DNA from 2 places in the Paenibacillus sp. J14 genome. Region 2 is predicted to be linked to the other one. Evidence: riboswitches for the same ligand, from Rfam matches in the RefSeq annotation. Region 2 holds a riboswitch; the other holds the start of a gene.

Region 1 (10,689 bases), on a different contig from region 2:
CGAGTCGCTCAGCAAATCGTTTAAAGTAGGCATCGGTTCTGTGGTTGGTTTGTTTAGCAGCATGGTGGTCAAGGTGATTTTGCAGCTGGTGATGATCATCGTGTTTATCATTTGGATCGTTGCATTTTAGTCATCATATTAGTTAGCACTCATATGGATTGCGGGAAAGAAGGAATTGCTTTTGTCCAAGAAGGAATCGTTTATTAAAGGCACGTTAATTTTGGCGGGGGCGGCGTTGATTGCCCGGGTGCTTGGCTTGTTCCAGCGCGTACCGTTGGAGCATATTCTAGGTATCGAAGGGAATGCGTCTTATTCTCAAGCTAATGCGGCCTATTTTATGCTGTTAACTTTAGCCACGGCAGGGATCCCGAGCACGCTGAGCAAAATGGTGTCGGAACGCCACGCGTTAAACCGGCCGGAGGAGGCGCGGCGCGTATACCAAGCGGCGTTGCTCTTTGCGGGTGTAGCGGGCTTGGTGATGTTCGTGCTGCTGTATGCCTTGGCCCCCTATTACGCGGTAGCTTCCGGCGTTCCGGAATCGGTGGTGGCTATTCGTGCCTTGGCGCCGGCCTTGTTGCTGTTTCCGCTGATCGCCATGATCCGTGGTTATTTACAGGGCCGGAATATTATGATCGCCGGGGGCGTTTCGCAGGTGATCGAGCAGATCGTGCGGGTGGCAACCGGGATTATTTTGGCGTTTGTGTTGTTCCACTGGGGTTACTCGGGCGAAAAGATCGCGGCCGGCGCAACGTTTGGCGCAGTGCTCGGCGGGGTTGCGGCATTGATCGTGATGTTGGTGTACAGCTTGAAGCTGCAACGGAAAGACCAGACCGAGGGACAAGCCAAACCGCGGAGCGTTGCCGGTCGTCTGCCGTTTAAGCGAATTTATGCGGAAATCTTTAAGCTGTCGATTCCGATTGTGTTGACCGCATTGGCGGTACCGGCGGTTAACTTCATCGACAACTCAATCCTGAAGCCGCTGCTGACCGGACAAATCGGCTCTGGACAAGCTACCTACATTCTCGGGATTCTCGGCAACCGGGCGCAAATGATCGCGGGGATTCCGCCGATTCTGGCGATCGCGCTCAGCCAATCGCTGGTACCGATCATTTCCGCCGCATATGCGCGGAAGGATCAGGAGCATTTGCAACGTCAGGTCACCTTGGCGATGCGGGTGGCCGTGCTGAGCGGGATGCCGATCATCCTTGCATTGGGCACGGCGGCCTACTCTGTGAACGGGTTGCTGTTCAGTACCCGGGATGGCAGCAGCATTGTCGCGTTGCTGACGTTCGCAACGATTTTTCAAATTACAATGATGACCAGTAACTCGATTCTGCTTGGGGTAGGTAAAGCCAATTTGTCGATGGTGCATGTGGCGATCGGGATTCTCGTGAAGCTCGCAGCCAGCTATGTGTTTGCGCAGTTTTGGGGGATTTATGGTATCATTGTCGCCACTGGACTCTGTTTCTTCGCCATTACGCTGCTGAACGTTCGAGCAATGAAGCAAATCGTACCGTTCTCTTTGATGGGAAGCCGTTGGGGCGGTTTTCTGGTCACGGTTGTGGTGTTGTCCGGTGTCGGTTATGGCTTAAACCAAGCCGGCATTCAAATGGTGGACCTGATGCCAGCGCGGGTCGCGTTCTTCCTGACCTGCTGCATCGTTGGCGTGGCAGTGGTGGCACTCTATCCGGTGCTGCTCATCCTGTTGCGCGTCGTCCGTAAGGACGAGCTGACCAGCTACCCAGCCCCCCTCCGCAAAATCCTCTCCCCGCTCATGCGTTTACAACGCGGCGGCCGAGACCGCCAGGTGGGCTAACATTAGAAATCATGAAGCAAATTTAAGCGACTAGTGGATGCGCATGTGTCTGCTGGTCGCTTTTTTTTGCACCATTATCCCCTTGGTTCAGGGAAGTAGAAGTGCGGGGGCGCATCAATCAGGTGGATCTGGAGGGGATTAGGTCGTGTCGTGCGTGTCACGTAGGGGTGTGGTTGTATGGTTGTATCCCGCTGGGAGCTATTGCACGATTATCCCTTTCGGTCAGAGAAGGTAGAAGGTAGAGGGTGCGAGGGGAAGCATCGTGTGGTTTGACAGTGGGTGGGCGGCAAGTCGTTGGGGAAAGCTCGATGCTCCAAGGGTGTGCGGCTGGGCGCTTTTGCACCATTATCCCTTTGGTTCAGAGACGTTAGAGGGTTATCCCCTTGGTTCAGGGGGAGTTGGGTGTGAGATGGGTATAAATAAGTAGGTAATTAGCAGGCGCATATAAGGCGCATATAAGGCGGTTAGGTGTTGGTCCTTGTGTTGTGTTGGTTTAATTGCTTCAGTTTAAAATAGCTTTGTCTGATTTAACGGGATAATGGTAAAAAAGAGCTGGCTCGGGAGGTTCCTTGGCGGTAGGAAATTGAGCTCGGAGCTGGAGCAGGTGAAGCACTTCAGCCACACGGTTAGTGAACGCTCCTCTAACATCATCATTTCTCGCAAAAGGATCTAGGATGTTGTTTGGGTACAGTGTAATTTCGTTTGGATTGCTCAGCTGTCTGATTTAACGGGATAATGGTGAAAAAGAGCTGGCAGCGAGGGGTGGTACTCTCGCAGATAGATGGGAGGACGGCGACAGGAGTGGGGTTGACGAACAAGCTCAACCCCGCTCCTGTCATTGCTCCTCCACCGCATCGTGCACAAATGCGGTGGTGAGGATGCCGTTCCTGTGCGAGCGGCTGATGTCGCACAGGAACGGCGCCTTTGGCGCGCTGATGTCGTCCAGCGCGCGGGTGTCCTTGAGCCAATCCTCCCTAGAGATTGGCTCATAGGCGGTGTCGCCCCAAGCGCTGAGCAGCTTGGGGCTGTAGAGACGCTGGCCCGGCGGCAGCGTCTCCTGGGCGAGAAGCTCTGACCCCTGTACCTTGGCGGTCAGAGCTTCTTCTAAATTGGCCGTGAACAGTTCCGGCCAATAATCGGCCCGCGAGCCGCTGTGCGGCACGCTCGCGGCGAAGCGCTCCGCGCCGCTGCGCACGGCGCGGTAGCCCATCAGCATCGCGTACAGGCTCTTGCCTAACGCGATGCGGGCCTGCAGGCTGCCGAAGTCGGAGACGGTGCGCCCCGCGAGGCGGCGCACTTTGCTCCCGGCAGCCCCGTCCCCTTCCGCCGCTTCGCTCAGCGGGAATACGATTTGGTTTAATCCCGCCAAGCTAAACAGGCGGAAATTCAATTTATCCGTGACCTGCTTCTGGAAGTAAGGATGGCGTACCACGCGTTTTTCGATATAATTTTGTTCGTTGATAATGAGTCCGACGGTCAGCAGAGCGCTGCCGCGGTCGATCCAAAACCGCTCCCAAAACGGCCGCATAAAACGCGAAACGTGAAAATACGGGAGCAGGTGGAACCGACTGGCCCCGAGCTCCCGGCTTTTCATATACAGTCTGAGCTGCGGATAAGCGTCCTGAAAAATCAGGGCGTTGCACCGCTCCAGAAACCGATACGTGAGCCGCTTCTCTTCCGCATCAATCGCATCGGCCATACGGCTGCTTTGCAGGTCTGTCATGTTCCAGCCGGCGTTCCGCGAAACCATATGCGCGAGGAAGGCCCAATGCAGCTCCGGGCATGCTTGATAGCAGGCGAGATAAGCTGCCGTCCGGCTGATATTGTTGGCTCCGGCCAGACGGGTTTCCTCCGCGATCGCTTCGGCCAACTGCAAATCCTCAGCGCTGTAATCTTCTCCTGCTGATGCGGAACGAGCGGCCGCAGAACGCCGCAGCAACTCCTCGATTTCACTGATGACCGTCCGGGCAGCCGCTTCGTTCCAGCCCAAATCCACCGTCTCTTTCCGCAATTCAGAGGAATCGGAAAGCACGGCGGTTTTATTTTTGAACATCGTTGAGATTGCGGCGGGCAGGCTGGACATCCATCTTTTCAGGTTGACGGCCTTCCCGTTCCCGGTGTCTTGGCGGTGGTCTTCCATGGATTCCGCCTCCCTTCTACCTTGGATCGAGCGTCCGAATATTTGGCGGCCGGCTAGGCATAATACTATCCAGTATGTCCAAAAAGATTGACTTCCACTCCCGCTTTTGGTTGACTAGAAGTATCCTGATGAAAGGAAGGATCATTCATGAAAAAAATTACATCCCCCGCGGAATTTCAAGTCAGCATTCAATCCAGCAACCTGATCGTAGCGGTCTTCAAAGCCGACTGGTGCTCGGATTGTAAATTTATAGATCCATTTATGCCTGAAGTTGAGGCGAAATACGAAGGTCGACTGACGTTGATTGAAGTCGACGTTGACCAAGTCGGCGATGTCAGCCAGGAGCAAAACATTCTTGGGATCCCCAGCTTTGTCGCCTATACCGATGGCCGTGAGCTGGTTCGATTCGTGAACAAGCTTCGCAAATCCCGTGAGGAAATTGAGGATTTCCTGAACAAGGCGTTGGATGTGTATCATACGCTCCATGACACGCCGGAGACTCGGGATACGTTATAATCTACAATCAGACGGATGCCATTATATTCATCACACCGCCGCAGGGACTTCCCCTTGCGGCGGTGTCTATTTTTCAACATTTTCTATGAAAGTGGTTACTTGATCGGTTATAATGAAAAGGATTAGCGATTAACTTAAAGGTGTGAACCGTTTTGCATACGAAATTTTTAAAATGGCTCAGTTATGCCTCTTGTTTTGTAATGTTTCTGGCGACTCTTGGGGGCAGTGTAGTGACCAAAACGGAATCCGGTCTTGGCTGCGGCAATGATTGGCCGCTTTGCCATGGGAAGTTTGTCCCTGCACATACGCTCGCTTCCATGATTGAATATTCACACCGGGCAGTCAGCGGGGCGGCCGGTTTGTTTTCTTTGGCAGCGTTCATTGCGTTTTGGATGTACCGGAAGAACCGGAAGGATCTCCAGTTGTATTCCTTGATGGCTTTAATTTTTGTCATGGTACAGGCTGTGATGGGGGCGATGGCAGTCATATACCCTACGTCGTCCGCCGTTATGGCGCTGCACTTCGGGTTCTCGTTGATCGCTTTTGCCAGCTCGATCATGCTCGTTCTCGGCATCCGCGAGGAAGAACGCGGACAAGCTGACCGCAACGCAGGGCGTCGTTCGCAAGACCCTGTGCGTCCATCTGGATCGGGAGCCCGCGTGTCCAAAGCGTTCCGCAATTTGACTTGGTTTGCGACGGCTTACACATACATTGTCGTTTACCTCGGTGCGTATGTCAGCCATACGGACTCGGCGGGTGGCTGCAGCGGTTGGCCGTTATGTAACGGGCAGCTTCTTCCCGGTTTATCCGGCGGGGAAGGGATCGCCTTTATTCACCGGGTTGCGGCTGCTCTGTTGCTGGTCGTGATCGCCACGGTGGGCCATTTTGCCTACCGCAAGCATCCCGAACTGCCGGGCATCCGTAAGCTGGGCGTTGCCGCCACGGTGCTGGTAATCATTCAAGTGCTGACCGGGGCAACCATCGCGCTGACGATCAACAACTACCAGATTTATCTTTTCGCTTCGCTGGCGCATATCATCGTGCTAGCCTCCTTGTTTGGGGTTCTATGTTATTTAAGCGTCCGAGCTTGGCAGTTGAGCCGGACCGCCAAGGAGGTACAGGCTGCACCGGCTGATAAAGCCGTTTAACCTGCGCTTCATGGCGTCAGGTTTCGGCGACAACTTCCGCGATTGCGCCGGGATTGTCATGAATCTGTAGAATGACTGGGCATCCCGAGGGGGATGAGGTAAGGTATACTTTTGTCTATAGTGTAAAGTTACGCAACGACCGGGCGCTGACCCGGTCTTTTAGGAGGATCAGGAGATGAGCTACAAGAATCTGCGTCAATGGATCGATGCACTGCAAAAAGAAAACGACCTGGCAATCATCGATGTGCCGGTTGATCCTTACCTGGAGTTAGCCGAAATTCACCGGCGGGTCATCGATGACGGCGGCCCGGCTCTGCTGTTTACCAATGTCAAAGGTACGCCTTTTCCCGTGGCAACAAATCTGTTCGGAACCCCTCGCCGGGTGGAGATGGCCTTTGGCCCGCGACCAGAACAGCTTGCTAACCAATTGGTTGACGCGATACATAAACTGCTGCCGCCGACACCTAAAGCGATTTGGAATGAGCGCGGACTGATCCGCGACGTTTTGAAGGTTGGCATGAGAACGGTATCCAAAAAAGACGCCCCGATTCTTGACGTCTGCCGAACGGAAGCGCCGCTGAAAGACCTGCCGAAGGTGACCAGCTGGCAGAAGGACGGCGGTCCGTTTATTACGTTGCCGCTGGTGTATACGGAAAATCCGTTGCAACCGAAAGAAAACAATCTGGGAATGTACCGGATCCAATTGTATGATGATCAAACCACCGGCGTGCACTGGCAAATCCAAAAAGGCGGCGGGTTCCATTACCATGAGGCGGAGAAACGCGGCGAACCGTTGCCGGTATCCGTGTTCCTGGGCGGACCTCCAGCGATGATTGCCTCGGCGATTTCACCGGTGCCTGAGCATCTATCCGAGCTGTTGGTTGCTTCCTTCATTCTTGGTGAGAAGCTGCCGATGGCCGAAAACCCGCTGGGCGGTCACCGCATTCCGGCCGAATCGGAATTTGCCATCTTTGGGCTGGTGCCTCCGCATGAGCGTCGACTGGAAGGGCCTTTTGGCGATCACTTTGGCTATTATTCCTTGCAGCATGAATTCCCTGTGCTGCATGTTGGCCATATGTGGCATCGGAAGGATGCCATCTACCCGGCAACCATCGTTGGTAAACCGCGTCAGGAGGATTATTATCTGGGCGATTTCCTGCAAAAGCTGCTGTCGCCGGCCTTCCCGATCGTCATGCCGAATGTGCGCTCGCTTTGGACGTATGCGGAGAGCGGATTCCATGCCTTGAGCTCGGCGGTTGTTCGGGAGAGCTATTCCCGTGAAGCGCTGGTGTCCGCCTTCCGGATTCTTGGGGAAGGTCAACTTTCACTGACCAAATTCCTGATGTTGACGGACAAGCTGATCGATCTCGCCGATTTCCGTCTGCTGCTGAAGACGGTTCTGGAACGATTTGATCCACGCACGGATTTGTTTATTCTAAACAACACTTCGCATGATACGCTGGACTACACCGGCCATAAGCTGAATCACGGCAGTAAGGCGATTCTGATCGGCGTAGGCGAGCCGATGCGCGAGCTGCCTCGGGCGTACGAGGAAGGCGAAATCGCGGAAATCGATTCGATCCAAGTATTTCATGACGGATGTCTTGTCGTTTCTGGTGCATCCTATGAGGACGAGCCGGAACTGGCCGAGCGTCTGCTGGGTCGTCTTCGCGAACGCGGGACCGCTTGGCCGCTGGTGGTGCTGGTGGATAACGCCGAAGCCGCGGCTCATGATCAAACGGCGTTCCTGTGGACGGTGTTTACGCGGTTTAATCCGGCCAGCGACATCTACGCGGCTTCCGAGGTGCGCCAGCATCATCTGTCCTACAGTTTGCCGCTCGTTATTGATGCCCGCATGAAGCCAGGGTACCCGGATGAGCTGTTCCCGCAAGAGGATATCGTGTCCTTGGTGGATCAGCGTTGGAAATCCTACTTTCTGTGAAATGAGGAATGCCTATGCTGCGAAGCTTGCTTGGGGAGCCGCCTCGCCAAAATGAGGGGCGGCTGGCCGATACGATCAGCGCGATGACGCAGACCGTGAGGCTGCTGCAGAAGGAAATCAAGGAGCATCAAGACCCTACGCATGATTTCCGCAAGCTGGAGATTTGGGTGCACGGATTGATCTCTTCGTTGGATGAGCTCGAACAATGCTTATATGCCGCTACCTTTTTTCGCCAAAAGGTACATACCGAATTTGTTGAAGACATGGACCCGATGGAACGGGCGGATTATGCGAGATATGTGTATTTTTACAAGGATGGGTTCATTCGCGTGTTCTCGGCGCTGGACAAGCTTGGGACGGTGCTTAATGAACTGTTTGAGTTGAACACGTCGAAGGTGAAGTCGCGATTCTCCTATTTTACGGTGTTGCGCCAATTTACGACGCTGAAGATTCACACTGAACTGGGGAGCCGGTTGAACGCGATTAAAGAGACGTACCGGGAAGCGTTAGGCGTGTTGCGGCGCCGGAGAAATACGGAAATTCACTACATGAACTCGGAGATGAAGGACGACTTGTGGCAACGGCATCAGGCGTTGTTTGGCAAGGTCGCCCTGGAAGACCTGGATCAGCATATCCGGGATCTGGAGCAAGGATACCAAATGGTATGTGACACCTATTTCACGGTATTTGACTACATCAATCATAGATGGAAAAAAATTACGGCGATCTAATCCGATCGCCATTCTTATTTTTCCTCTTTACAAAACGAACAAAACTCATTATACTCATCAATAGTTTTACATGACAGGTTAACATTGATGTAATTTCACAAACGACTCTTTTAATTTCATATTTTATTTCTTATCGAGAGAGGCGGAGGGAAAGGCCCGATGAAGCCCAGCAACCGATTCGCCCGTGAATGATGCGCGGAATGAAGCGCACTCATCACGGCCGAATGTCATGGTGCTAATTCCTTCAAAACCGATGTGATTTACTCGGTTTTGGCAGATGAGAAGGCATTGTCTTTACGTAAAGAGAGCCCTTTGAATCTGTTAGGGCTCTTTTTGTTATATTTCCGCATGTTAGGAACAGGAGGTTAGCCGATTGATTGAACTGAAGGGCATTACGAAAATCTATCGCACCAAAAAAACGGCAACCCCCGCACTGTCCGGATTAAATCTGAGCGTTCGCAAAGGGGAAATCTTCGGTGTCATCGGTCATTCCGGTGCTGGCAAGAGTACGTTGATCCGGTGCATCAATTTGCTGGAGCGCCCGACCGAAGGCGAGGTTTGGGTCGGCGGGGTGGAGCTGACGAAGCTTGGCAAACGTGAGCTGCAGCAACAGCGCCGCAAAATCGGCATGATTTTTCAACATTTTAATCTGCTGTCCTCGGCTACCGTCTATGATAACATCGCATTTCCGCTGACGCTGATCGGAACGCCGAAGGCGGCCATTGCGGAGAAGGTCAATGAGCTGCTGGCTCTCGTCGGCTTGGAGGAGCACCGTGACAAGTATCCGGCGCAGCTGTCCGGCGGTCAGAAGCAACGTGTTGGTATCGCCCGGGCCTTGGCCAGCGAACCGGATGTGCTGCTGTGCGACGAGGCCACCTCGGCACTGGATCCGCAGACGACGGATTCCATCCTGAAGCTGCTGCTGGACATCAACAAGCGGTTCCAGCTAACGATTCTGCTGATTACGCACGAGATGCATGTCATCCAAAGCATCTGCGACCGTGTAGCGGTTATTCACCGAGGCGGTATCGTAGAGGAGGGGCCGGTGACGGAGGTGTTCCTGAAGCCGAAGCATCCGGTAACCCGGGAGTTTATTCATCGGGAGTCCGGGGATGAAGGCTTGAAGCTGGCGACTTCGGTTCCGCATCCAGAGTGGTCGAAGCTGGTGAAAATCACGTTCTTAGGAGCGAAAACCTACGAATCGGTCTTGTCCCAAGTTGTTCGGGAAACGGGCGTCAACTTCGCCATCCTGCAAGGCACGATTTCAGCGATTAAGGATATCCCGTACGGTCAACTGACCGTATCGTTTGAAGGTGAAGATGACCGGGTGGAGCGCACGCTGTCGCTCCTGCGGGAACGTGACCTTGACGTGGAGGTGATCGAATAATGGCTGGATTGGATCTCGGAACCATCGATTGGGCGGAGATGGGAACGGCGACACTAGATACGCTGAAGATGATGGGGTTTGCAACCTTGTTTACGTTCTTGATCGGGCTTCCGCTCGGGGTGTTGTTGTTCACCTTCTCACGTTCTCAATCCTTGGTATTAGGTTGGGTTTACCGGATCATTTCGCTCATTGTTAACATCCTTCGCTCGGTTCCGTTCATTATATTGATCGTTGCGTTGATTCCAGTCACGCGGGCGATCATGGGCGTATCGACCGGTGTGGAAGGGACAATTCCGCCGCTGGTGATCGGGGCGGCCCCGTTCTTTGCCCGCTTGGTAGAAACGGCGCTGCGCGAGGTGGATCGCGGAGTGATTGAAGCATCCCAAGCCATGGGCGCTTCCTCATTCCAGATCATCCGCAAGGTGCTGCTGCCAGAATCGCTGCCCGGCCTCATCGCAGGCATGACGATTACCGTAGTCACGTTGGTATCCTATACCGCCATGTCAGGCATGGTCGGCGGCGGTGGTCTCGGCGACCTGGCGATCCGCTACGGGTATTACCGGTACGAGACAGGAATCATGATCGTTTCGGTGATTTTTATGGTCATTCTGGTGCAGGTGCTGCAAATGCTGGGTGACCGCTTGGTGATTTATTTTACGCGGAAATAAGGAAACTTAAATATATAACACCATCCTTATTCAAAAAAACATTTTTAAGGGGGAGAACCTGCAATGAAAAAATGGACTTTATCTTTGTTAACGCTCGTATTGGTACTGGTACTGGCTGCTTGCGGGAGCAATAATGCCGCGAATAACGGGGCAGCAGGAAACACGGCAGGTGAAACGTCAGCCGCTGAAGGGAACGCCGCAGATTCGGGGAACCAAACTGCAGCTGAACCAGTGAAGCTGGTTGTAGGTGCTACCGTACCACATGCTGATATCTTGAAATTTATCGCGCCGAAGCTGAAAGAAGAAGGCGTTGAGCTGGAAGTTAAAGAATTCACCGATTA
Region 2 (10,689 bases):
TCATGAGCCCGTGGATGGATCAAGAGGAACGGCCGCATTCACCGCAAGCCGTAACGCTGGAGGATGAAATTCACTTGCTTCGCAGCAAGATGGAACGGCTATTTCTGCAAGAAAAATCCTTTACTTCGGACATCGTGATTGAAATCAGCAGCTTATTGGACCTGAAAATTAATGAATTTATGAAAACAATGAGAACGACTCCGAAATCTATTCGACGTTAACGAACTTTGAACTTTTGAAGTGTGAAGGAGATCCGCTTTGCGGGTCTCCTTTTTGCGGTTCCAGCAGTTGCATGACCAGCCGAGCTGGGATTTATGGTAAGATGATACGAGAGTATGTCACGGGGAGGAAATGCAAATGTCGATCTATACGCGTTCCGGCGACCAAGGGCAAACCACGGTCATCGGCGGCAGAGTAACAAAAGATGATGCCCAGGTTGAAGCCTACGGTTCGATCGATGAACTGAACAGTTTTGTGGGACAAGCGGTCAGTTTATCGGATGAGGTGACGTTTAGCGATCTTCGTAAGCAACTGCTGGAGATTCAGCAGGAGCTGTTTGATTGCGGTTCCGATCTTGCTTACGTCAAGCTGTCGGAGAGCCGCTACAAGGTGACGCCAAAGCTCGCACAGCGGCTTGAAACCTGGATTGATCGTTATGAAGCGGACAATCCGCCGCTGGAGAAATTTATTTTGCCTGGGGGAACCCCGTTGGCTTCGGCCCTGCATGTCTGCCGGACCGTATGCCGGCGCGCCGAACGCCGCGTCGTTACGTTGAGCCAGGTTAAAGAGATTAATGCCGAAGTGCTGATCTATCTGAACCGATTGTCGGATTATTTCTTCGCAGCGGCTCGTATGGTAAATCATCGCCAGCAGGTGGCAGATATTGAATACGTGCGAAGTGGGAAGGTGTTTGGCAAGAAGTGAGTTCTGAATATTATGATCCGATTGAATATCAAGTACCGGCAACGGAGGACGGCTGGACGGTCAAAAGCGTGCTCCAGCGCCGAATGGGCATCTCCCGCAAGCTGCTGTCGCGGATTAAGCTGACCGAGCGCGGGGTGATGCTGAACGGGGAGCGGGTCTATATCAGCGTCCCGGTGAAGGCCGGAGATACGGTGAGCGTCTCGCTGGAGAAGGAAACCTCCACCGATATTCTGCCAGAGCCAATCCCGTTTGAGATCGTCTACGAGGATGAAGCGCTGCTGATTGTGAATAAGGCGGCGGGATTGATCGTGCATCCGACGCACGGTCACTACACAGGGACGCTGGCTAACGGCGTTGTGTATTATTGGCAGGAGAAGGGGGAGAAGTTCCGCTTCCGTCCTGTGCACCGGCTGGACCAGGAGACGAGCGGCCTCATCGCCATCGCTAAAAATGCCTACGTGCACCAGCATATTTCCGAGCAGCTGATTGCCGGTGAGGTGACCAAGAAGTATACGGCGCTGGTGCATGGTTGCCCGGCGGTGCCGGAAGGAACGATCACCGGTCCGATCGACCGTGACCCTGCCGAACCCCACCGCCGGATCATCACCCCGTCGGGCTATCCCGCGCTGACCGATTATAAGGTCACGGAAGCCTATGGCGACGGGGCTCGGGTTGAGCTGCGTCTCGGTACAGGACGAACGCATCAGATCCGCGTGCACATGACGTCGATCGGCCACCCGCTGATCGGCGACAAGTTCTACGGTATGCCGGGACTGGAACAGTTGCCGGCACCTGCGCGCGAACGAATCGCCCGCTTGGATGCGGCGATCGGGCGGCAGGCGCTCCATGCCTCCGAGCTGGGCTTCCGCCATCCGCTCACCGGCGAAGCACTGACTTTTAGATCAGAGCTTCCGGAGGATATGCGCAAGCTGGAGGAGTTGCTGCGTGGGGCGAGTTTTCGTGAAAGTGGTAAGGAGGAATAGAGAACATGAGCAAACTGAAGGTTTATCATTATCCGCAATGCGGGACATGCCGCAATGCAATTAAATCGTTGCAGGCCAAAGGGCATGAATTAGAGCTGCATCATATCAAGGAAACGCCGCCGAGTGCTGCTGAACTGGATAAGCTGGTAGAACTCAGCGGGCTGGAACTGAAGAAGTTTTTTAATACGAGCGGTGAGGTTTATAAATCAATGGGCTTAAAGGATAAGCTGGCAGAGATGTCCCGGGAGGAGCAGCTTCAATTGCTGTCCTCGAACGGTATGCTGATCAAGCGCCCGATCGTGACGGATGGCAAAACGGTAACTGTCGGTTACAAGGAAGAAGCCTACGAGCAGGCTTGGGGTAAATCAAATTAACGAGAAGGGTGGCTTGGGTGAATCGTGGATTTAGTGCAAAGGAGTGAAAAAACCATTCTGCTGGTGGACGGCATGGCGTTAATGTTCCGCGCCTATTACGCGTCAGCGGCAACCGGGTATATCCGGCGGACGAAAGCGGGTGTTCCGACCAATGCGGTGTACGGGTTTATGCGTTATTTTTGGGACGCGGTGCAGAAGTTTGGTCCGACGCATATCGCCTGTTGTTGGGATTTAGGCAGCAAGACGTTCCGGACGGAACAGTTTGCCGAGTACAAAGGCAATCGTGCGGACGCGCCGGAGGATCTGATCCCGCAATTCTCCATGATCCGCGAGGTGATGGACAGCTTAGGGATTCCGAACATCAGCTCACCAGGGTATGAGGCGGACGATTGCATCGGAACGTTGGCAGCGCGTTTTGGACAAGAGATGGATGTGCTGGTGCTGACGGGGGATCACGATATGCTGCAGCTGGTTAGCGAGCGAACGAGCGTGATCATTATGAAAAAAGGGCACGGTAACTACATGGTGTATACGCCGGAGACCTTGATGGAAGAGAAGCAACTAAAACCCGAACAGATCGTTGATCTGAAGGGATTGATGGGGGATACGAGCGATAACTATCCGGGCGTGCGCGGTATTGGCGAGAAAACGGCTCTGAAGCTCGTGCGAGAACACGGCTCCGTGGAGGGGATCCTGGCCAATCTGGACCAGTTGTCCAAATCGGTCCGTGCCAAAATTGAAGCGGACCTCGACATGCTGCATCTCTCGCGGCAACTGGCCAAGATCCGCTGTGACATTGAGCTGGAATGCGATGCGGAGACTTGTCGGTTCGAGCTGAACCCGGCGCAGGTAGTCTCCAAGTTTGAAGAGCTGGAGATGGCCAGCATCAGTGCCATGTTGGGTGTCGTTTGACGGTCCGCTAGCGAACCCTATTAATCCGTGAAGTACGGTTCACCTAATACCTGATAGAGAAAAGTGCGTAGTTCGATGCCCTCCTCCTCGCTCAGGTTATAAATATGTTCGAGGTACCCTTCCTCCTCCAGGTCGTCGGTGCCAAGAATGGCTGTGCGCCCGTTATGCAGGTCGGTGACCAGCTTCTTCCCATAGAAACGATTGGTTGTGGTGACCGCCAGGTCATAGCGCTTCAGCGATCCGCCGATGAACGTGACGAACCGGGTCGAAGTATTTTCGGTGCTGTCGGACAGGAAATCAAGCTCTTGATGCGGGTCGCTCATTCAGTAATGCCTCCCTTTTTTCGGATTGTCTCTAGTTATTATACTGGAAAACGGAAGACAATGGGAAAATGAATCCGATGCATTGACAGCTTGTCCTGTTATGGTATTATTAGGGATAACAGGTTACGTTTGGAGGAAGCACCTCTTTTGCGATATTCGCAGAAGAGGTGCTTTTTTGTTTTGCGTCCAAAATGAGGAATGGCCTCCTTCGTAGCTTAAAAATTATAGGAGGGACAGGTTGATGCGGATTGTATTTTTGAACAGTCTGGAGAAGAAGGACGGCGGGGCCATAATTCAAGGGGCCCAGGTGTGGATTGGAGAAGAGGACGGGATTTGGCGGATGGGCTGGAATGAGGTGACCGCGGATGACGAGCAGGAGGACCTTTGGTATGAAGGGGCTTCATGGTCGGAGATGCTACATGTTTACCGCCATCGATTGGCCGCCAAGCTCGGCGAAGGGTTTCGCCCCATCATGGAAGGCATCTGGGACGAGAAGGAAACGTTAACCGGACGGGGGATGGCGGCGCAGAAGCTGTTCTGTTATAGCGAGTTAAACAGCAATGAACCGGTATACAACGAGTTGACGGCTTGGCGTCGGAGAAAGGCTTCGTCTGAGCGCAAGGCGCCTTATTTAATCGCCAGCAATCGGTTGCTGCGTATGATCAGCGTATTCCTGCCGCAGACGGTGGAGGAACTGTTGCAACTGCCAGGTGTTGGGGAGAACAAGGCTGGCGAATACGGCGCTGAGTTGTTGGAAATCACCCGGACGGCCGAGCGGAAGCGCGGGTTCCCGCTGGATTGGGTCGACCAAGAAATCGATGACGAGGTGTTCCGTTCCTGGTTGTATAAGCAGAAGGAAGTAAAATATCGGGCGGAAATGGAGAAATTTAACGTCCGTCGCGCAGCGCTTGAAGCCTTGGCTGCAGGGGAGAAGGTCGAAGATATTTGCACCCGAGCGGGCATTGAGCGGCGAGATGCGGTGGAGCTGCTGGAGAGCTTGGAGAAGGAGGGCTACAACACCGATGACTTGGTGAGCGCTGAACTCGAGGCCATGCCCGAAGAAGAACAGCAGGCCGTATGGCAAGCTTACGAAGAACTGGGGGACACGCTCCTGAAGCCGGTGCTGCAAAAGGTGTACGGTCCCGAAGCCAGTGAAGGCGGCAATGGCAACCTGGATACGCTGTACGAGCGACTGCGCCTGATCCGCATCCGGTACCGCCGCCAGCGCGAGAGCGCCCGGCATGCGGGGTGAAGCGCAAAAGTTGCTTGACCTGCTAGAGTGGTAATGACGAATGATAGAGTGGTGTGGGGAGTATGAGTGATAAGTAGGCTTAGGGAGTATTAGACGAGTGGAAGTGTAATCAGTAGTTAGTGATAAGTGAATTAAGGCCAGTGTGGTAAAGTGTCGCAAGTGCGGTGACTGAGTTAGGTTAGCTAGTGAGATGTGATGGAAGTAAAGTTAGGCAAGTAAGAGTAAGTAAGTGTGAGTAAGTGTGAGTAAGTGTGAGTAAGTAGAGTATGTGAGATCAGTGAATCTAGTGAGGGTGATATGGTAAAGTGCCAAAGGTGTGGTGGTTGATGTGGTGACTGATATGGTTGAGTTAAGTTAGACTAACTATAGTAAGTGCAGCAGTTGAACTGCGGTTGGCGTTACTTGAATTGTGGACAGTCGAAGGACTATTCCCTACCGGCCGTGTGAACTGCAATAGTGCAGTTCATTTCGGGGAATTTTGGGAAAAGTAGCCCATTTATCGAAAATAGACTGCACTTTTGCAGTTAAGAGCTGAATTTTGGGCGTTTTACAGCAAAATAACTGCACTTTTGCAGTTCGCGCACAACACAACTCACTTAGCACTCGCTGAATTCGATCAGCTTCGCAGACTCGTACGCACGTCCATCGCATACTCTGGCGCAAGTCCGTCACAGACCCAGGCGCACCGCAAGACGAGAGTCATGCCCCCATCTCACCCCAGGCCGGACGGGCTTCCTAACATTCGTCCCGCGAATCTAATCCCCTTCCATGGCTGAAGATGATTTCGCCCGCTTCGCGAGATCAACTGGCTAACGTCCCAACCCAAAAGGCCAACGCGGACGCTAGCCCGTGTTGGCCTTACTGTTTATATCCAATCTCTCTTCCGGAAGATGAAGTACATCCCTAAACCAAGCACGCCCATAATGCCAAGGACGATAAAATAGCCGTATCGCGAATGCAGCTCCGGCATATTGTCGAAGTTCATCCCGTAGATCCCGGTGATCAGTGTCAGCGGGATGAAAATCGTCGTAATCGCGGTGAACACGCGCATGATTTCGTTGGCGCGGTTGGCGATGGCGGCCTGGTAGGCCTCGCGTAAGTTGCCGACGAGCTCGCGGAACGTGTCGAAGTTCTCGGAGATCTTCACGGCGTTTTCGTAGATGTCGCTGAAGTATTTTTGCAGCTGGTCGTCGATTAGACGAAGGTCTTTCTTGTTCAAAATATTGATGACTTCCTTCTGCGGCCCCAGCACTTTCTTCAGCCACAAAATTTCACTTCGCAGCCCGATGATTTCGTTCAGGTGCGAACGTTTGGTATGCATCAGAATGTCTTCTTCCAGCTTCTCGATCTTCACTTCGATCCGGTCGCCGACGGTGAAGTAGTTATCAACCACCAGGTCGACCAGCAGGTACAGGAATCGGTCGGGCTCGCTGACCTCCTGCTCCCACAGGATCGGCTTCACCGCACGAAGTTCGTTGATCTTCTGTTTAGTAACTGTAATGATATAATGCCGTCCCAAGAAAATGTTCAATGCACGCAGGAAAATTTCCTCGTCATCATACCGAATGCTATTTACAACGATGAAATAGTGGTTGTCGTAGGTTTCAATCTTTGGCCGTTGCTCTTCTTCGCTTAAGCAGTCCTCCACAGCCAGATCGTGCAGCGAAAATAAAGGCTGCAGCAGGGCAAGGTCATCCACCCCCGCGTCGATCCAATAGAAGCCTTCTTCCGGAGGGGTGGTTGTTAATTCCACGTCCTCAACGGGGGTAAATACGCCGGCTAGAACATGACGGATTTTCATAAGCTCTCACTCCCTTTCCCCGGGCCTGAAGGCCTGGGATGCTCTTGTTGCAGCATAGGAAAGGGACCAACCGCGGGTTCGCCCGGCAACGATCAAAAAGGCGTTTATGCAAACACCGGGAAACGAAAGTGCCCTCTACGTTCCGCAGGCACCCAGCGGGTCGGTATCCTATGCAATTGTTTGACCTGGGTATTCCTCTGCGGACTCGGGTCGCCTTCCATTCTCGGTTTCACCTCGCTATAATCAGGTTACATGTTGATGCGTCAAACCCTAGGCCCGTCTGGGCCCAAAGGCACTTGTCTAGTATAACGCCAGCGAATGAAATGTTTCAACCCAAAAGTATACTATGTGCACGGGAGCCAAGCGGTCCATGAATACCGTGTGATTTTTCTCGCAGAGTTCTTGACGGAATGCCATCCGATACTTTAAAGTGAATGTCAGGGAGTACGGGCAACGGCCCAGACCCCGATCCTAACTAAATACAGCGAAATCTTATCAAGAGCAGGTGGAGGGACTAGCCCGATGATACCCGGCAACCGGCGATGACAACCATCGCAGCGGTGCTAATTCTTGCAGAACCGTCCGTATCGAATACGGGGCGGCTTCTGAGAGATGAGAGAGGCGCATACCGAATACGTAATGACCTTTCTCCCCGTGAGAGAGGTCATTTTTGTATACACGGCCCCTCGAAACGGATGTTGAGTTGAGAATGACGCTACGATTAAAGGAGTGAAACCACATGCCGATTAAAGTCCCGGATCATTTACCGGCCAAGGACGTGTTGACCAACGAGAATATTTTTGTCATGGATGAAAGCCGTGCCTATCATCAGGACATCCGCCCGCTGCGGATCGCGATTCTGAACCTGATGCCTACCAAGGAAACGACGGAGACCCAAATCCTGCGTTTGCTGGGGAACACGCCGCTTCAGGTGGAGATCGTTCTGCTTCATCCGAGCACGCATACCTCAAAAAATACGTCCGCAGAGCATCTGGAGATGTTCTACAAAACGTTTGGCGATATTCGCAATCGCCGCTTTGACGGCATGATCGTGACAGGGGCACCGGTCGAGCAATTGGATTTTGAAGAAGTGAACTACTGGGAAGAGTTGAAGGAAATCTTCGAGTGGTCCAAAACCCATGTCACTTCGACCATGCACATCTGTTGGGCCTCTCAGGCCGGATTGTATTACCACTATGGCGTTCGTAAGGTTCCCCTGGCGAAAAAATGCTTTGGGGTCTTCTCCCACACAGTCAACGATCCGAAGGTGAAGCTGCTGCGCGGATTTGATGAAGTATTCCAAGTCCCGCACTCCCGTCATACGGACGTGGAACGTTCGGACATTGAGCGGGTGCCGGAGCTGCAGATTCTAGCGGAATCGGAGGAAGCCGGCATTTACTTGGTCGCCACCCGTGACGGGAAGCAGATCTTCGTAACCGGGCATTCCGAATACGATCCGGATTCGTTGAAATGGGAGTATGACCGGGATATCGCGAAAGGCATGGACATCGATCTGCCGGTGAACTATTTCCCGAATAACGATCCGACACGCGCCCCGCGTTCTTCGTGGCGGGCCCATGCAAACTTATTATTTTCCAATTGGTTAAACTACTATGTGTATCAAGAAACGCCGTACGATATCGATCAAACGGCCGACTTTGTATATGAGATCTAAAAGTGGAGGGATTGCAGGTGGGGGAGAGAAACAAGGAATGGCGCATCGAGAGTAGATTGGCACAAATCGGATCGGTCGAAGAGCCGGTCACAGGCGCGGTGAATTATCCGATATATCAAGCCACGGCGTTTCGGCATCCGCGCCTGGGGCAAAGCACGGGCTTCGATTATATCCGTACGAAAAGCCCTACCCGCAAAGTGCTGGAAGATGCAGCGGCGGCTCTGGAATCCGGCGATGCCGGGTTTGCCTGTAGCTCCGGGATGGCCGCGTTGCAGACGGTATTTACGTTATTTTCGCAAGGCGACCATCTCATCGTATCGCTGGACCTTTACGGAGGCACGTATCGCTTGCTAGAGCGGATTATGTCCAAATTTGGCGTAACCGCATCTTATGTGGATACCAACGATTTGGATGCCCTTGAACGTGTACGTCAAGAGAACACGAAGGCCGTTATTATTGAAACGCCAACCAATCCGCTGATGATGATTACTGATCTTGAAGCGGTATCGACATGGGCGCGGTCCCACGGCCTGCTCACGATCGTGGACAATACGCTCATGACGCCGTATTTCCAGCGGCCGATTGAGCTTGGTGCTGACATTGTAGTTCACAGTGCAACCAAATATTTAGGCGGCCATAACGATGTCTTGGCCGGCCTGATCATTACCAAAGGCGAAGAGCTGTCCCAGGAGATGGCGATTCTGCACAACTCGATAGGCGCGGTGCTCAGCCCGTCCGATTCGTATCAGCTGATGCGCGGCATGAAGACGCTGGCGCTGCGGATGGAGCGGCACGAGAGCAACGCGCTGGCAATCGCCAAATTCCTACAGACCCATCCTCAAGTAGCCGAGGTGTTCCACCCGGGCTTGGAGGATCACCCAGGGTATGCGACGCAACGGAAGCAGTCGAGCGGCAACACGGGGATCTTCTCCTTCAAAGTCACGGATGCTCGGTACGTTGAACCGGTGTTACGCAATCTCAATCTGATTGCATTTGCCGAAAGCCTTGGCGGCGTCGAATCGCTGATGACCTATCCTGCGGTGCAGACCCATGCCGACATTCCGGAGGAAATCCGCAATGCGGTAGGCGTGGATGATCGGTTGCTGCGGTTCTCCGTGGGCATCGAGCATGTCGAGGATTTGATTGCGGACCTGAGTCATGCACTGGAAGCGGCACGGCAGGAAGTTGAAGGGGGACAAGGCGTATGAGCGGGCAGGAGAAACGGGACAACAAATTTGAAACGAAACTGATTCACTTCGGCAGTGAGGTGGACGAGGCTACCGGCGCATCCAGCGTACCGATTTATCAGGCGTCCACGTTCCATCATCACGATATTTTTAATCCGCCGCAGCACGACTACAGTCGTTCCGGGAATCCGACTCGGCAGGCGCTGGAGGATTACATTGCCGTATTGGAAGGCGGGGTCCAGGGCTTCGCGTTTGCCAGCGGGATGGCCGCGATTTCCACCACGCTGATGCTGCTCTCGGCTGGCGATCATCTTATCGTGACCGAAGATGTGTACGGGGGGACATATCGGCTGCTGTCCAATATTTTGACCCGGATGAACATTGAAACGACCTTCGTAGATATGACCCAGCCGGAACTGGTGAAGGCGGCTCTGAAACCTAACACGAAAGCTGTCTATATGGAAACGCCGTCCAATCCTACGTTAAAAATCACCGATATCGCGAAAATCTCCGCGTGGGCGCGGGAACATGGGTTGCTTAGCATCGTGGATAATACGTTTATGACGCCGTACTACCAGCGTCCGATTGAGCTGGGGACCGATATCGTGCTGCACAGCGCAACGAAATTCCTCGGCGGACACAGTGACGTGTTGGCCGGTCTGGCGGTAGCTCGGACGGAAGAAATAGCCCGTCAGCTGAAATATGTGCAGAACGGGCTTGGTACCGTCCTCGGCGCGCAGGATTCCTGGCTGCTGATGCGTGGCATGAAGACGTTGGGAGCGCGGATGGCGCACAGCGAAGTGAGCGCGCGTAAGCTGGCCGACTGGCTGAGTCGGCGGAGCGACATCGAAGCCGTGTACTATCCAGGCCTGCCGAATCACCCCGGCCGCGAGGTTCAGGAGAAGCAATCCACCGGGTATGGTGCGGTGGTCTCCTTCGACGTTGGGTCGGGCGAGCGGGCCAAGAAGCTGCTGAATCAAGTGAAGCTGCCGCTCGTTGCGGTCAGCCTGGGTGCCGTCGAGAGTATTCTCTCCTACCCGGCGATGATGTCGCATGCTTCGATGCCGCCGGAGGTTCGCGCCGAGCGGGGCATTACCGACGGGCTGCTGCGTTTCTCCGTCGGACTGGAGGACATCGACGATTTGCTCGCCGATTTGGATCAGGCGCTTGCCAACAGCTGAATAGGCTCGTGAACGAATTAAAAGGCCGCATTATGCGGCCTTTCTCGCTTTTTTCTATGAAGTGCCCTTGCTCCTTT

Evidence for each region. Region 2 has a riboswitch for S-adenosylmethionine ahead of metA (homoserine O-acetyltransferase MetA). Riboswitches for the same ligand answer to the same signal wherever they lie in the genome.
Region 1: it holds a riboswitch for S-adenosylmethionine, as region 2 does, so the genes downstream of both, M891_RS0118265 (methionine ABC transporter ATP-binding protein) here and metA (homoserine O-acetyltransferase MetA) in region 2, are expected to answer to the same signal.

The regions. Positions count from the first base shown of each region.
Region 1 is NZ_JADQ01000056.1:17,972-28,660, forward strand. It holds gene M891_RS0118230 (DUF456 domain-containing protein) at 1-130, shown strand, start outside; gene M891_RS0118235 (putative polysaccharide biosynthesis protein) at 182-1,816, shown strand; gene M891_RS0118240 (DUF2515 family protein) at 2,652-3,956, opposite strand; gene M891_RS0118245 (thioredoxin family protein) at 4,104-4,472, shown strand; gene M891_RS0118250 (COX15/CtaA family protein) at 4,625-5,620, shown strand; gene M891_RS0118255 (UbiD family decarboxylase) at 5,796-7,562, shown strand; gene M891_RS0118260 (Cthe_2314 family HEPN domain-containing protein) at 7,577-8,293, shown strand; SAM riboswitch class I at 8,421-8,577, shown strand; gene M891_RS0118265 (methionine ABC transporter ATP-binding protein) at 8,667-9,680, shown strand; gene M891_RS0118270 (methionine ABC transporter permease) at 9,680-10,348, shown strand; gene M891_RS0118275 (MetQ/NlpA family ABC transporter substrate-binding protein) at 10,412-10,689, shown strand, end outside.
Region 2 is NZ_JADQ01000012.1:18,084-28,772, forward strand. It holds gene M891_RS0106075 (aspartyl-phosphate phosphatase Spo0E family protein) at 3-221, shown strand; gene M891_RS0106080 (cob(I)yrinic acid a,c-diamide adenosyltransferase) at 358-924, shown strand; gene M891_RS0106085 (RluA family pseudouridine synthase) at 921-1,907, shown strand; gene M891_RS0106090 (arsenate reductase family protein) at 1,913-2,281, shown strand; gene M891_RS0106095 (5'-3' exonuclease) at 2,354-3,193, shown strand; gene M891_RS0106100 (DUF3055 domain-containing protein) at 3,214-3,516, opposite strand; gene M891_RS0106105 (HRDC domain-containing protein) at 3,758-4,768, shown strand; gene corA (magnesium/cobalt transporter CorA) at 5,634-6,569, opposite strand; SAM riboswitch class I at 7,059-7,188, shown strand; gene metA (homoserine O-acetyltransferase MetA) at 7,309-8,244, shown strand; gene M891_RS0106120 (aminotransferase class I/II-fold pyridoxal phosphate-dependent enzyme) at 8,262-9,452, shown strand; gene M891_RS0106125 (trans-sulfuration enzyme family protein) at 9,449-10,612, shown strand.